DNA from 3 places in the Rahnella inusitata genome. Region 3 is predicted to be linked to each of the others. Evidence: predicted binding sites of a transcription regulator. Region 3 holds the regulator's gene; each other region holds the start of a gene.
What was found. The regulator PurR, encoded in region 3, represses purine synthesis genes. The targets are predictions, from matches to a motif close to CANGCAAACGTTTGCNTG.
Positions count from the first base shown of each region.

Region 1 (5,028 bases), 1.7 Mb from region 3:
TTGAATTCCTCTTTTTGGCGACTCAGGGTATTAAAAATCTTCAGCATCAGGCTATTCCGTGTGTTGGGCGTAGAAAATGATGGTTGTGCGCTTACGCGACACTCCGGCTCATAATATAACGAAAACGCCTTCACCGAAACGGCATAAGGCCGCCGGACGGGCTTTAGTCATCACAAACCGTCTGCTGACGGCAACTTTTGAGTTATGGTATAAGAAAAGGCTATAGTAGCGACTCTTACTAAGAGCACACATCAACATAAGCAGGATGATTAATATGGTCACTTTCCACACCAACCACGGCGACATCGTAGTAAAAACTTTTGCTGACAAAGCGCCCGTAACGGTTGAAAACTTCCTGAACTATTGCCGTAAAGGCTTCTATGACAACACGATTTTCCACCGTGTTATCGACGGTTTCATGATTCAGGGCGGCGGTTTTGAGCCAGGCATGAACCAGAAAAATACTGATGCTCAGATTAAAAACGAAGCAGACAACGGCCTTAAAAACACCAAAGGCACGCTGGCGATGGCACGTACCAACGATCCGCACTCTGCCACTGCACAGTTCTTCATCAACGTGACTGACAACGACTTCCTGAACCATAGCGGCAAAAACGCGCAAGGTTGGGGCTACTGCGTATTCGCAGAAGTGGTTGAAGGTCAGGACGTGGTTGATGCGATCAGAGCGGTCAAAACCGGTCGCAGCGGCATGCATCAGGACGTTCCAAAAGAAGATGTTGTGATCAAAAGCGTCACAGTCAGCGAATAATTAACGTCGGGATGACCACGTTTTTTATCGCAGATATTCATCTTTGCGCACAGGAACCGGCAATTACTGCCGGTTTTCTGCGTTTTCTGCGCGAAGATGCGCCGCAGGCCGACGCGCTGTACATTCTCGGGGATTTATTCGAAGCCTGGATTGGTGACGATGATCCTGAGCCGTTACACGCGCAAATCGCTGCGGCGTTAAATCAACTTCATCAGCAAGGCGTGCCCTGTTTCTTCATCCACGGCAACCGCGATTTTCTGCTCGGCAGACGTTTCGCGCGCGACAGCCTGATGACGCTGCTGCCGGAAAAGAAAGTCCTCGAACTTTATGGTCGCCGCGTGTTGATCCTGCACGGTGACACACTGTGTACCGATGATGTCTCCTATCAGAACTTCCGCAAGAAAGTGCATAATCCGCTGATCCAAAAGCTGTTTTTGATGTTGCCGCTGAAATGGCGTCTTGGCATTGCCGCCAAAATGCGCGCCAACAGCAAAGCCTCGAATCAGGGAAAATCGCTGGCGATTATGGATGTGAATCCTCAGGCAGTGGTCAGCGAAATGCAGCCAGCAGGCGTTGAATGGATGATTCACGGCCACACTCATCGTCCCGCTGTCCACGACGTGCCGCTCGGTGAGAAAACCGGCCACCGCGTCGTGTTAGGCGCATGGCACGAAGAGGGATCGATGGTCAAAGTGACTGCCGAAAACGTGGAGCTGATCAGCTTCCCGTTTTAAGACTGCACACGGGTGTTCCGCTGTGAAAGCGGAACTGCTCATCAGGCGACAAAATTAATTCCGCTTCAATCCTCCCGAAAAATTCCACCCGTTCGCTGATATCCGTACCGGCATACTGCTCCGCAAGCGCCAGATAATCGGCGAAGTGCCGTGATTCTGAGCGCAAAAGCGACGTATAAAAACGCGACAACGTTTCATCCAGATGTGGTGCGATTTTAGCGAAACGCTCGCAGGAACGCGCCTCGATGTAGGCGCCGATAATCAGCCGGTCCACCAGAATGTTCAAATCGTCGTGATGCCGGGTGTGTTTGATCATTCCGCTGGCGTAGCGCGACGGCGAAAGCTGGGTGTAGGTGACATTCCGCTTTTGCATGATTTCCACCACCTGTTCGAAATGGTGCAACTCTTCACGCGCCAGCCGCGCTGCGCAAAATAATAATTCGGTACGATCGAGATATTTGGTCATCAGGCTCATCGCCGTGGCCGCCGCCTTCTTTTCACAGTTGGCGTGGTCAATCAGCATCACCGCCTGATTTTCCAGCGCAACATCCACCCACAAAGCCGGTGTTTCACAGTGCAGAAAATCATAAATCGGTGCCAGTAAAGCCTGCGTCATAAATCAGTTTCCCGTCGGGTAAGCTAAAAATAGTGTGGCTGGGATTATACAAATCTGCCGACAACTTCTCAGCAAAAAAGCACGGTTCTGCGGCGACGCAACCGTTTTCCTTGCTTCATGAGCGTGATATCATTTGCGCCCTCTCCGCCAGAACCTGTCCTCTGGCGATGCTTGCATAATCACAGGAGCTATACAGACATGTCATCCAACGTTACCCCGGCAAAAATCGCCATCGTTATGGGGTCTAAAAGTGACTGGGCGACCATGCAGTTCGCCGCCGAAGTGCTCACAACGCTGAATATTCCTTTCCATGTCGATATCGTCTCCGCTCACCGCACCCCGGACAAATTGTTCACCTTTGCAGAACAAGCTTCGGCCAACGGGTTTGATGTAATCATCGCAGGCGCAGGCGGCGCGGCGCATCTGCCGGGCATGCTGGCCGCGAAAACGCTGGTGCCGGTGCTGGGCGTACCGGTGCAAAGTGCTGCGCTGAGCGGCATCGACAGCCTGTATTCCATCGTACAAATGCCTCGCGGTATTCCGGTGGGTACGCTGGCAATCGGCAAAGCGGGCGCCGCAAACGCCGCCCTGCTGGCCGCACAAATTCTGGCGCTGCACGATACGCAAATCAGCAAAAATCTGGCCGCATGGCGTCAGGCGCAAACCGATGAAGTTCTGAATAACCCCGACCCGCGGGAGGAAGCATGAAACCGGTCTGCGTCCTCGGAAACGGTCAGTTAGGCAGAATGCTGCGTCAGGCGGGCGAACCGCTGGGGATCGCCGTCTATCCGGTAGGTCTGGATGCCGAGCCGGAAGCCGTGCCTTATCAGCAAAGCGTGATCACCGCTGAAATCGAACGCTGGCCTGAAACCGCGCTGACCCGCGAACTCGCGACGCACACGGCGTTCGTCAACCGCGATATTTTCCCACGTCTGGCCGATCGTCTGACGCAAAAGCAGCTGCTGGACCAGCTCGGGCTCGCCACCGCCCCCTGGCAGTTACTGGCCGATGAAGCCGAATGGCCGCAGATTTTCTCACAGCTCGGTGAACTGGCGATTGTAAAACGTCGCGTCGGCGGTTATGACGGTCGCGGCCAATGGCGTCTGCGTGCAGGCGAAGAAACGACATTGCCGAAAGACTGCTACGGCGAATGCATCGTCGAGCAGGGCATCAATTTTTCCGGCGAAGTGTCGCTGGTCGGGGCGCGCGGTCACGACGGTAAAACGGTCTTTTATCCGCTCACCCATAATCTGCATCAGGACGGTATTCTGCGCACCAGCGTGGCGCTGCCGGAGCCCGACGCCGCCCTGCAACAGCTGGCGGAAAGTATGCTGTCGGCAATCCTTAATGAACTCAATTATGTCGGCGTGATGGCGATGGAGTGTTTTGTGGTCAGCGAAGGTTTGTTGATCAACGAACTGGCCCCACGCGTACACAACAGCGGGCACTGGACGCAAAACGGCGCATCTTACAGCCAGTTTGAAATGCACCTGCGGGCGATCCTCGGCCTGCCGCTGCCGAAACCTGTCGTCAGTACGCCGTCGGTGATGGTCAATCTGATTGGTACGGATGTCGCTACGCAGTGGCTCAGCCTGCCACTAGTGAACCTGCACTGGTACGAGAAAGAAGTACGCCCCGGACGTAAAGTCGGACACCTAAATCTCAACGACGCCAGTGCCAGCCTGCTGAAAGATAGTCTGACCGCACTGATCCCGATGCTGCCGCAAGAGTATGCCAGCGGTATCGAATGGGCGATTGAGAAGCTTTGACGTTCCAGCATCCTCCCCTGCGAAGGGGAGGGTGCTTAAAAACTACGAATCGTATTGCCTGAACAACGCCCTTCCCCGCAGCAACCGCACACCCAGCCAGCCGCCACAGACCGAGAGCAGCAGCGCGCTGACTACCGGCACGGCAATCCACATCAGGTAATTCGGCTCCCAGGGGAAATCGAACACTTTGCGCTGTAACAGCCATAATGCCGCTTCCGCCCCGATGGCTGCCGCGATACCGGCGACCAACCCAAGTACCGCGAACTCACACCACAGCGTGCGATGCAGCATCTTTTTGCTGGCGCCGAGCGTGCGATAAACGATCAGCTCCTGACGGCGCTGGCGCATCCCAACCTGAATTTGTGCCAGCAACAGCAGGCCGCCACACAACATCACCAGAATCACCATCACTTCCAGCGCCCTGCTCACCTGCTGCAAAACCTGTCCAACCTGACGCAAAATCGAGCCGATATCCATCATGCTGACCGTCGGGAACTGGCGGTTGAACTGCGTGATCGTGCTGTCATCGCCGTGATAGCGGAAGCTGGTTAGCCAGCTTTGCGGCTGGCCGTCGAGCGCGCCCGGCGGGAAGATGAAGTAGAAGTTCGGTTTCAGACTGTCCCAGTCGACTTTGCGCAGACTGGTAATTTTGGCGCTGAACTCCTGTGTATCACCGTTGAAGGTCACGGTATCGCCGAGCTTCACGCCCAGACGCCCCGCCAGCCCTTCGTCGATCGACACTTCACCGGCTTTCGGTGGCCCGTTGCCTGCGACCAGCGGATTGTGATCAGGCAGGCCCTGCATCCACGTCAGGTTTAACTCACGGTTGACCGCCTCACCGGCCGCATCATCAGGTTTGATGATGTCAGTGGCAATCTGGTCGTTAATTTTGGTCAGACGCACACGCACGATCGGATAGAAGGTTTCCGGCTCGGCTTTATGCTGATGCAGGAAATCCGTCACCTGCGGGATTTGCTCTTTGGTGATGTTGAGCAGGAAATAATTCGGACTGTCAGGCGGCAGCTGTTGCTCCCAGCGGTCCAGCAAGTCTCCGCGCATCACCAGCAGCAAGGCCAGCAACATAAACGACATCGAGAACGCCGCCAGCTGGCTCAGCGTCACCCACGGCTGGCGCAGCAG
Region 1 is NZ_CP065024.1:3,917,593-3,922,620, forward strand. It holds gene cysS (cysteine--tRNA ligase) at 1-47, opposite strand, end outside; gene ppiB (peptidylprolyl isomerase B) at 275-769, shown strand; gene lpxH (UDP-2,3-diacylglucosamine diphosphatase) at 781-1,503, shown strand; gene I2123_RS18410 (MiaE family protein) at 1,487-2,119, opposite strand; gene purE (5-(carboxyamino)imidazole ribonucleotide mutase) at 2,318-2,827, shown strand; gene purK (5-(carboxyamino)imidazole ribonucleotide synthase) at 2,824-3,888, shown strand; gene ybbP (putative ABC transporter permease subunit YbbP) at 3,931-5,028, opposite strand, start outside.
Region 1: a site for PurR is predicted at 2,214-2,231, ahead of purE (5-(carboxyamino)imidazole ribonucleotide mutase). Genes of this name have one in related genera too.

Region 2 (5,028 bases), 1.2 Mb from region 3:
CTGGATCTGCAAAACCTGCCGCGTACTGACAAAGGCGAGATCGATTTCAGCGAAGACTTCTTCGGTAAAGAATCCTTCCTGACCGTTTCTGGTCAGCTGAACGGTGAAGCGTACGCCTGTGCATTGTCCAAGGTGTACACCTTCGGCCCGACCTTCCGTGCAGAAAACTCCAACACCAGCCGTCACCTCGCTGAATTTTGGATGGTAGAACCGGAAGTGGCCTTTGCCACACTGGACGATATCGCATCATTGGCTGAAAACATGCTGAAATATGTTTTCCAGGCCGTGTTGAACGAACGTTCAGACGATATGGCTTTCTTTGCTGAACGCGTAGACAAAGATGCGGTTGCCCGCCTTGAGCGTTTTGTAACCTCTGATTTCGCGCAGGTGGATTACACTGAAGCAGTAGAAATCCTAATGAATTGCGGTCAGAAGTTTGAGAACGCTGTTTCGTGGGGTGTGGATCTTTCTTCAGAACACGAACGTTATCTTGCTGAGCAACACTTCAAAGCGCCGGTGGTAGTGAAAAACTATCCGAAGGATATCAAATCCTTCTACATGCGTTTGAACGATGATGGTAAAACCGTCGCGGCGATGGACGTATTAGCGCCTGGCATCGGTGAGATTATCGGGGGTTCTCAGCGTGAAGAACGTCTGGATGTATTGGACGCGCGAATGGTTGAAATGGGACTTAAAACTGAAGATTATTGGTGGTATCGCGATCTTCGTCGTTACGGCACTGTGCCACACTCCGGCTTCGGTTTGGGCTTTGAACGTTTAGTCGCCTATGTCACCGGCGTACAGAACGTCCGCGACGTAATTCCGTTCCCGCGCACACCACGTAATGCAACCTTCTAATTAATTAAACTATTTTTAATTAACAAAAACTTTACAAAACTAAGGCCAGCATTGCTGGCCTTAGTCATTTTTAAAAATAGATCCCCGTCACAAAGCTCCCTAAAATACACATTTTGTAATACATTCTTTCTCGCTGAAACATATTTAGTAATTTAGTAGCATTTTCGCTGTAGATTAAGCGAACCTCGGATGGAATAGTGCGTTCAGACACAGGAGACACCAAACTTTCATGAATAGTTCCCCAAAGAATTATTGACGGCAGTGGCAGGTGTCCGAATAAAACCAATGAGGGTAATAATAATGATGAAGCGCAACATTCTTGCAGTAGTAATCCCAGCTCTGTTAGTCGCTGGTGCAGCTAATGCAGCAGAGATCTATAACAAAGACGGCAACAAACTGGATTTGTACGGTAAAGTTGACGCACGCCATAACTTCTCTGACAACGCTGGTGATGATGGCGACCAGACCTATGTTCGTTTCGGCTTCAAAGGCGAAACTCAAATTACTGACCAACTGACCGGTTACGGCCAGTGGGAATACAACGTTCAGGCTAACCATGCAGAAAGCGCTGGCGACGAAGGCAACAAAACTCGTCTGGGCTTCGCAGGTCTGAAATTCGGTGATGCAGGTTCATTCGACTACGGTCGTAACTACGGCGTAATCTACGACGTAATGTCCTACACCGACCAATTGCCAATCTTTGGCGATGACACCATGTACCAGAACAACGACAACTTCATGGTTGGTCGTGGTAATGGCATGGCAACTTACCGTAACAGCAACTTCTTCGGTCTGGTTGACGGCCTGAGCTTCGCTGTACAGTACCAGGGCAAAAACGACGAAGGTCGTGACGGTCGTGGCGCAGTTGACTCCAACGGCGACGGCTGGGGTACTTCTGCTGCATACGCACTGGGCAACTCTGGTGTTAGCCTGACTGGTGCTTACTTCTCTTCTAACCGTACCTCTACTCAGAAAGCTGACGGTAACGGCGACAAAGCTGACGCATACGCATTCGGCGCGAAATACGACGCTAACAACCTGTACCTGGCAACCTTCTACGGTGAATCACGTAACACCACCGATTACGGCAACCCAGATGCGATTGCTAACAAAACTCAGAACTTCGAAGTGGTTGCACAGTACCAGTTCGACTTCGGTCTGCGTCCATCCATCGCTTACCTGCAGTCTAAAGGCAAGCAGCTGAACGGCTTCAGCGACAACGGCGCAACCTACGCTGGCGGCGATGCTGACCTGGTTAAATACGTAGAAGTTGGTACTTACTACTACTTCAACAAAAACATGTCTACCTACGTTGATTACAAAATCAACCTGCTGGACGACAACAGCTACACCAAAGCCGCCGGTCGCAGCACCGACGACACTGTGGGTGTTGGCTTGCAATACCAGTTCTAATATCGCTTAACGATGCGCTTACGGGCGCATCAAAGTGGATATCAAGGCAGAGCTTCGGCTCTGCCTTTTGCATTTCTGATTTCTTAAAAACACCCTTTTCCATGCCCTTTTCATAAAATATTTTAATCTCGGATCCGCCCTCACAACTCTGCTTACTTTTTCCCGCAAACGGTTGGCAAAACGCGCGCTCTGGCGTTACCCTTAAGGCCTCTTTCGTACTATCAGGCTAATGGAAGTTTCCAACATGTTTGAAAAAATCACTGCAGCACCTGCCGACCCGATTCTGGGCCTTTCCGATCTTTTCCGCGCTGACGACCGCTCTGATAAAATCAATCTTGGGATTGGTGTTTATAAAGATGAGACAGGTAAAACGCCGGTTCTGGCCAGCGTGAAGAAAGCCGAACAATTCCTGTTGGAAAATGAAACGACCAAAACCTATCTGAGCATCGACGGATTGCCTGATTTTGCACACTGCACACAGGAATTGCTGTTTGGCAAAGACAGCGCAGTGATCGCTGAAAAACGAGCCCGCACTGCTCAAACTCCCGGCGGCACCGGCGCACTGCGTATCGCAGCAGATTTTATCGCCACCCAAACCAGCGCCAAACGGGTGTGGGTCAGCAACCCAAGCTGGCCGAACCATAAAAGCGTATTTAATGCTGCAGGTTTGGAAGTGGCTGAATACAACTATTATGACGCGCAGAATCACTCCCTTGATTTCGACGGTATGCTTAAGAGCCTGAGTGAAGCACAAGCGGGCGATGTAGTGCTGTTCCACGGTTGCTGCCATAACCCAACCGGTATCGATCCTACACAGGAACAGTGGTCACAGCTGGCGGAGCTGTCCGTCTCGAAAGGCTGGTTGCCGCTGTTTGACTTCGCCTATCAGGGCTTTGCGAAAGGTCTGGAAGAAGATGCCGGTGGCCTGCGTCTTTTCGTGGCAAAACACAAAGAATTGCTGGTCGCGAGCTCCTACTCGAAAAACTTCGGTCTGTATAACGAGCGAGTGGGTGCCTGTACGATTGTGGCGTCTGATGCCGAAACCGCTGACCGCGCGTTTAGCCAGGTGAAATCCGTTATCCGTGCAAACTACTCTAACCCACCGGCACACGGCGCAGCCGTCGTCGCGACCATACTGGGTAACCCGTCACTGCGCGCGCTGTGGGAGCAGGAACTGAGCGACATGCGTCAACGAATTCACCGCATGCGCCAGTTGTTCGTCACAACCTTGCAGGAAAAAGGCGCTAAACAGGATTTCAGCTTTATCATCAATCAGAATGGTATGTTCTCATTTAGCGGCCTGACCAAAGATCAAGTTCTGCGTCTGCGTGATGAATTCGGGGTTTACGCGGTGAACTCAGGACGCATTAACGTGGCCGGTATTACGCTAGATAACATGGCACCGCTGTGTGAAGCCATCGTCGCTGTGCTGTAAAACATAAGCAACGCTGCTCCATTAAAAAAGCCCGTCAGGAAACTGACGGGCTTTTTGCTGTTCCTGAGGCGCAAAATAAATCACCAGACCGGTAATTCATCCTGCAGGAAAGGGTTGGTTTTACGTTCATAACCAAAATCTGACATCGGCCCGTGACCTGGGATAAACACGATGTCATCGCCAAGCGGCAACAATTTGGTTTTGATCGAATGGATCAGCGCCTGATGATCACCGCGCGGGAAATCACTACGGCCAACGCCACCTTTAAATATCACGTCACCGGAAACGGCTAAACGCGCTTTATCATTGATGAAAACGATATGGCCCGGCGTGTGTCCGGGACAATGCAGCACGGAAAGTTTCTCTTCGCCCACGCTGACATGATCGCCCTCTTCCAGCCAGGTATCAGGCGTCAGCGGGTCACAGTGGTCTAATCCGAACATCTGGCTTTGCGTTGGCAGTGCATCCAGCAGGAATTGATCTTCTGGATGAGGCCCAATCACCGGCACCTGATAATGTGCAGCCAGTTCCGCGGCAGCACCAACGTGATCAAGATGACCATGTGTCAGCAGAATTTGCGTGACCAGTACGCCCTGAGCAGAGACTTCGCGGATGATTTTGGCTGCTTCGCCGCCCGGATCGACAAGCGCGGCCTGATTGGTTTTAGTACACCAAATCAGTGAGCAATTTTGGCTGAACGCCGTGACGGTAATGAGATGGGTTTTCATAAGGCTCCACAAAATGGCCTGTCCATTTGGGCAGGCCACTAATGACACACATCACCAGGTCCGTGCAGGGCCGGTATCGATGTGCACAAAGTTACTTCGTGGATAATATCCTACACCACCCATCCGCATTTTTAATGCTGCTTTGCGGATATTGCTCAGTTCGATGCCCTGAATGTGGAAATCCATCGCCTGACCCAGCGTGTGGTAGCTGTGCTTCGCCACACCACTTCCTGGTTCACGCATGCTGTTATTCGTCGCCAGCGAGCGGTAGCCAGAAATCAACTGCACGGGTTTATTCGTTCCTCCGAGCATGACCTGTAAGCGATAGAGATGATCGAACAAAGCCGGGTCGATGGACTTCACCTTTTCTGCCCGATAGTCCCTGAACAAATGATTCAACCGGGCCAATTCATCCTTGTTGTAACGCTTTCCATCAAAAAACTCAGTTTTGAGGGTTTCGCCAGTATTTAGATTATTAACGACCAGAATACGTGGACGAGGAGTGGAAAGAGTGGCGAACGCACGACTCGGAAGCAATGCAATCCCCATAGCGGCACTGCCTAATGCCAGCCATTTACGGCGATGTTTGTCGAT
Region 2 is NZ_CP065024.1:3,472,968-3,477,995, forward strand. It holds gene asnS (asparagine--tRNA ligase) at 1-858, shown strand, start outside; gene ompC (porin OmpC) at 1,159-2,271, shown strand; gene I2123_RS16405 (amino acid aminotransferase) at 2,516-3,706, shown strand; gene I2123_RS16410 (MBL fold metallo-hydrolase) at 3,787-4,434, opposite strand; gene mepK (peptidoglycan L,D-endopeptidase MepK) at 4,486-5,028, opposite strand, start outside.
Region 2: a site for PurR is predicted at 2,433-2,450, ahead of I2123_RS16405 (amino acid aminotransferase). Genes of this name have one in related genera too.

Region 3 (5,028 bases):
GGTGGGATCCGGAACAACGTCAGGCACATCCACAGTAGGATCCGGAACAACATCTGGCACATCCGGAGTCGGGTCTGGAATGGGTAAAGGTTCATCACCCTCGGTCAAATAACGTGTTTCCAGACGATAATCCCAATATTGATTTCCTATGCCGTCAACCAGACGCTGTGATGCATCACTTTTTCCAGGGGCAAACGTATAGAGGGAATACTGCCATGGTCCGCTTGCGACGTACCCATGCTCAAGCTGGAAAGTGTCTTTCGTCGACGTTCCCCCGACCTGAACAAGTGATATCCCTTCGGCAGAACCGGCGATACCGCTATTATTCACGTCGGTCATATAACCATTGCCGGATAAATCAACATGTAACGTGACAGCCTGAGCTGCATCAGCGTTTCCTGAAATCAATAACGTATCACTGACTGATTGCTGCTCGTCCATCCCGGTACGCAGATAGAGGTGAGTGTTATTGCCGGCTATGAAATTACCATTAACTCCCTGAGAGGCGGCAGTAAAACTCCCCGCTGTTAGTAAGTTTGGCTCAGCATAAGGACGCAGTATGACATTATCACCCAGCGTGAGATTATTCATGGTGGCCGCACCCGCTAACTCAGTCGCATCGTGCAAAATCATATCCGAAGCCACAGAACCCTGAAGTTTAAGTGTCCCGCCATAAATTTCTACGCCGCCGGTCAAGGTATTTTCGCCGGTCCAGTACAGGGTATCGCTGCCGTATTTTTCAAGCGACCCTTCGCCTGAAATTTGACCATTAAGCCAGCTATCCACCGTGCCATCGGTGCTTGCCAATGTGCTTGTATCATTGACGGCCACCAGTTTTGCCTGCTTACCCACTTCAATATCACCGGTGAAGTGTGTTTTACCTGTCATTTGCATGCTGGCGCGCTCTGCAAGCGTCACCTTGCCGACCATTGAAGCATGTTCATTCAGAATAAAATCGGCGTCACTTTCAACCAGCAGATGATTCACATGATAACTTTCGTTGATCCAGTCATCGCTGAAGACCGTACCGGCCGCATGAGGAGTCACTCGTCCACTGAAGATCGCAGTGCCCGCACGCACTGTCATATCATTAGCATCCACTCCGCCAGCAAAGTTCCAGCTATTATCTCCTGCCGGGACATAGTCAATATTAAGCGCATCAGGATGTTCCGACGAGCCTAAATGACCGATAAAACTCTGGGAAGAAGTGTTGTTTAGCGTCAACGTAGATTGTTCAGCATCGTTGGTGTTAGCTATAATCGCACCATCGTCATTGTGATTTATCGTCGCGAAAGACATATCGTAACCATTCAGGTCAAGAGTGCCCCCGCGCGCACCAAATTGAATCTGATCGCCGGCAATTTGGCTCTCGTCACCAAGTTGCACAACTGGACGGCCACTGACCAACGTGACGGTAGAAAATGCCTGGCGATTATTGTTCTGGTCAGCTTGTTGGGCCAACACCACGGTACCGTCACCGACTCGCAGTCCACCCTCATTAACGCCGGTAGCATTTACATACAGTGTCCCTTCACCGATTTTATGCAGGTTATCGCCTTTGAGGCCGTTAACTTCCCAGTCAACCGTTTTACCATCATCCACTTCTACGCCGCCACCCACCCAGGTGGCATTCGCACCTGTCGCGGAGGTGACGCGATAATCATTGGAAAATTGAAGTTTACCCGCGCCCAGATTCACGGAAGAATCCAGCACAAGTTGACCACCTTCGCCATTGAAACGCAGGTCGTGTGTTGCGTTCAGTTGATCATTGGTTGCCTGAGTAGGGAGCGCGTAGCTTAGACCATGCCATATCCACTGAGAATCGCCCTGGGTTATAGCGGCGGTCCCCCAATGAATATCGCCATCAGCCTGCACATCCACGACATCGGGATCCGTCGTTGAATCAATGATCGATTTTATAAAGGCTGTCTGCAGATCTAAGTTATACGTGGTCAACGCGTAAGGGGGTGAACCATTACCCGACGTCGTTACACCGTACAATTCCCATTGTTTATCTACGCTGTCATAGACAAATAGCGGACTTCCGCTATCGCCACCTTGCGCAGCAGAACTAAAAGGCGTCGTACGCGCATCGTCTGGCGCGTAGTTTGTCCACCGTAATCTCCAGTTTTCAAAGGTGGGATTAATCATTGTCCCGCCCGATTTCCATTTATAAGCGCTGCTTAGCTGTTTGGTTTTATTTGTTCCCGGAATGACCTGGACTTGAGTGCCTGAACCAACCCGAGTGTAATATTTATATCTTTCATGATCGTTACGGGCATCATTAGCGAGCATCATGGGGGCTGGTGCCGCATCTGTTACAACTTTATTTAGGCGTGGAACATGAAAATCTCTGCCTGAGGGATCGACATTTCTGCTGATGAGTTGATAAGTGTAAGAATACTTCGCATTATTTCCATATTTTACTGATTTATAGCCACCGTTGTGAGCAACGCTCACGATGTGAGAGGGTGAAATTAACGTTGCAACGGCGGAGTCATCAGTGGAGCTAAAATCGGGGATCGGGAAATTTAAGAAGCCCGCAGACGTACCATCAGTTTTAAAAACCTCTACATTTTCGGCTCCGGGGGTATATTTACCCAGGTTTTCACCGAAGTCCCGGTAGTCTTGTACCGATACATCTTCACGCATTACTCCTGCGTGGGTATTGAAAATAGCACAAGAGATGAGTGTTGCGAGTACACTCGGTTTCCATTCCATTAGATTTTCCTTACTTCCATTTCAAAAGGTGAAGGATATTAGTTGAACCTTTTTGGAAAGTGAAATTTTAATTGTGCTAGTCTGCTTTCTGAAATCATGTGTAATCTTCATTTGCCTGTAATATATAGGGAAATTTTTTTTAATATGTATTTTGTATTGTTTTTTTTATAGATAACTTACGCGAATGATATTATGAAGGTAATTATTTGTAGTGGATTAATTCATGTAATAAATGAATTTACTTAATAAATAATAAGGGTCAGATATGATTTATCGTGACAAATTTTCACTAAAAATTAATGCGCGTGTTGCATAAAAACGCCTGCAAAAGCAGGCGTTAAAAGCATTAATAGCAAAGAGTAAAGGCAAACATTAACGGCGATAGTCGCGGAAAGGGCCATCGGCCACTGAGCGGCGTTCTACCAGCTTCGGATGTACCTCGATGGTCTGAGATTCTTCTCGTTTGCTGACGATGCGATCGAGCAACATCGTGAAGGCCATTTCACCCAGACGCTCTTTCGGCTGATGCACCGTGGTCAGCGCTGGTGAGAAGTAACGGGCATTACGCACGTTATCATATCCGATAACGGAAATGTCTTGAGGAACGCGCAAACCGAATTCATCGGCTGCACAAATCGCGCCCATCGCCATGACGTCACCGCCACAGAACACGGCGGTCGGGCGTTGCTTTTGCATCAGGATTTTTTGCATAGCCTGATAACCTGACTCGGGTTCGAAATCACCCTGGACGACCCATTCTTCACGCAAAGGAATATTGGCTTCGGTCAGCGCTTTCACAAAACCCTGGAAGCGGCCACCGCCGGTGTTACGCGCCAGCTGCCCCGGGATCACGCCGATATCGCGATGGCCGCGTTCAATCAGATAGCGTCCGGCCATGTATCCGCCTTCGAACGCATTATCGATGATGCTGTCGGTGAAGTTTTTACGCGCTTCGCCCCAGTCCATTACGACCATCGGGATTGACCGGTATTCTTCCAGCATGTTCAGCAGTTCATCAGGGTATTCCGCACACATCACCAGCAAACCATCGACACGTTTTTGTGCCAGCATCGCCAGGTAGGCCTGCTGCTTATCCAGATTGTTGTGTGAGTTACACAAAATCAACGTGTAGCCTTTGGAAAAGCAACTGTTCTCCACGGCTTCAATCACTTCGGCAAAATAGGGCGCTTCGCTTGACGTCGCCAGCAGGCCGATCGTTTTAGTGTTATTGACCTTCAGGCTGCGTGCGACGGCGCTTGGTGAGTAGTGCAAGTCTTTGATGGCCAGCAGAACCGCGGCTTTGGTGTCTTCGGCGACGAAACGTGTTTTATTGATGACGTGCGACACGGTTGTGGTGGAAACGCCAGCGCGCTTTGCGACATCTTTAATCGTTGCCATGTAAGGAATGACTCCTGAACTCACGTGTTTCAGCACGTTAGCATTATGTTAATCGTTTGCTTGCGTGGATTTCACTGCGGGCTTATAAAAAGGCAGTGAAATCGTTGGGTGAGTTCGTCAGAGTGAGGCGTAAAGCGCCCTCGGGAGAAATCGACCGGCACACAGGCGTGGTAACCGACAATTTTCTCTTATATTGCAGGAAAGTGGAAGTGTTATTGTGGGTTATCGCGCATGAATCAACGCGGGATTTTAGCCGGGAAGTATGAGAAAATGCGTTGGCACACATTTAGTGTGGCTAAATGAAGCGCCACAATTGATCTGTAAGGGGGTTTTATGGACCGCAATCTAAAATTGTCATTAATCACCACGGTTTGCGCTTTGCTCGTGATTGTCGCTTTCAGCTTCACCGCAGTAATGAACTAAAAGACGCGCAAGTCAGGCAATAAAAAGGGCGATTACCTGTTACAGGAATCGCCCTTTCTATTTTACGCAGTGACCTTTGCGCCGATACTCTTCCCTGCAGAAACGCTTCGTTAAATGCTATTCAATGGCTGATTAGCGAAACTTCAGACTTAACGAACTGTTTATTATCGGATCGTTTTCGGGGTCATTACCCGACGTGCGCCCACGTAATGGTCTTGCCAGTAATCATCGCCCAGGGAAGTGATTTTGATGTCTTCACCGGTACGCGGAGACTGAATAAATTTGCCGTTACCGACGTAAACCCCGACGTGGTCCGCGGCTCCGCGGTTATTGATTCTAAAGAACACCAGATCGCCTGATTCCAGCTCGCCGCGTTTCACCGGCGCTGCGTCGCGCAGGTGGTACATTTCGTTGGCCGTGCGCGGCATTTTAATGCGAATCAAATCTTTGTACGCGTAATAAACTAAACCACTGCAATCGAATCCG
Region 3 is NZ_CP065024.1:2,229,450-2,234,477, forward strand. It holds gene I2123_RS10475 (S6 family peptidase) at 1-2,721, opposite strand, end outside; gene purR (HTH-type transcriptional repressor PurR) at 3,094-4,119, opposite strand; gene cydH (cytochrome bd-I oxidase subunit CydH) at 4,453-4,542, shown strand; gene I2123_RS10490 (C40 family peptidase) at 4,707-5,028, opposite strand, start outside.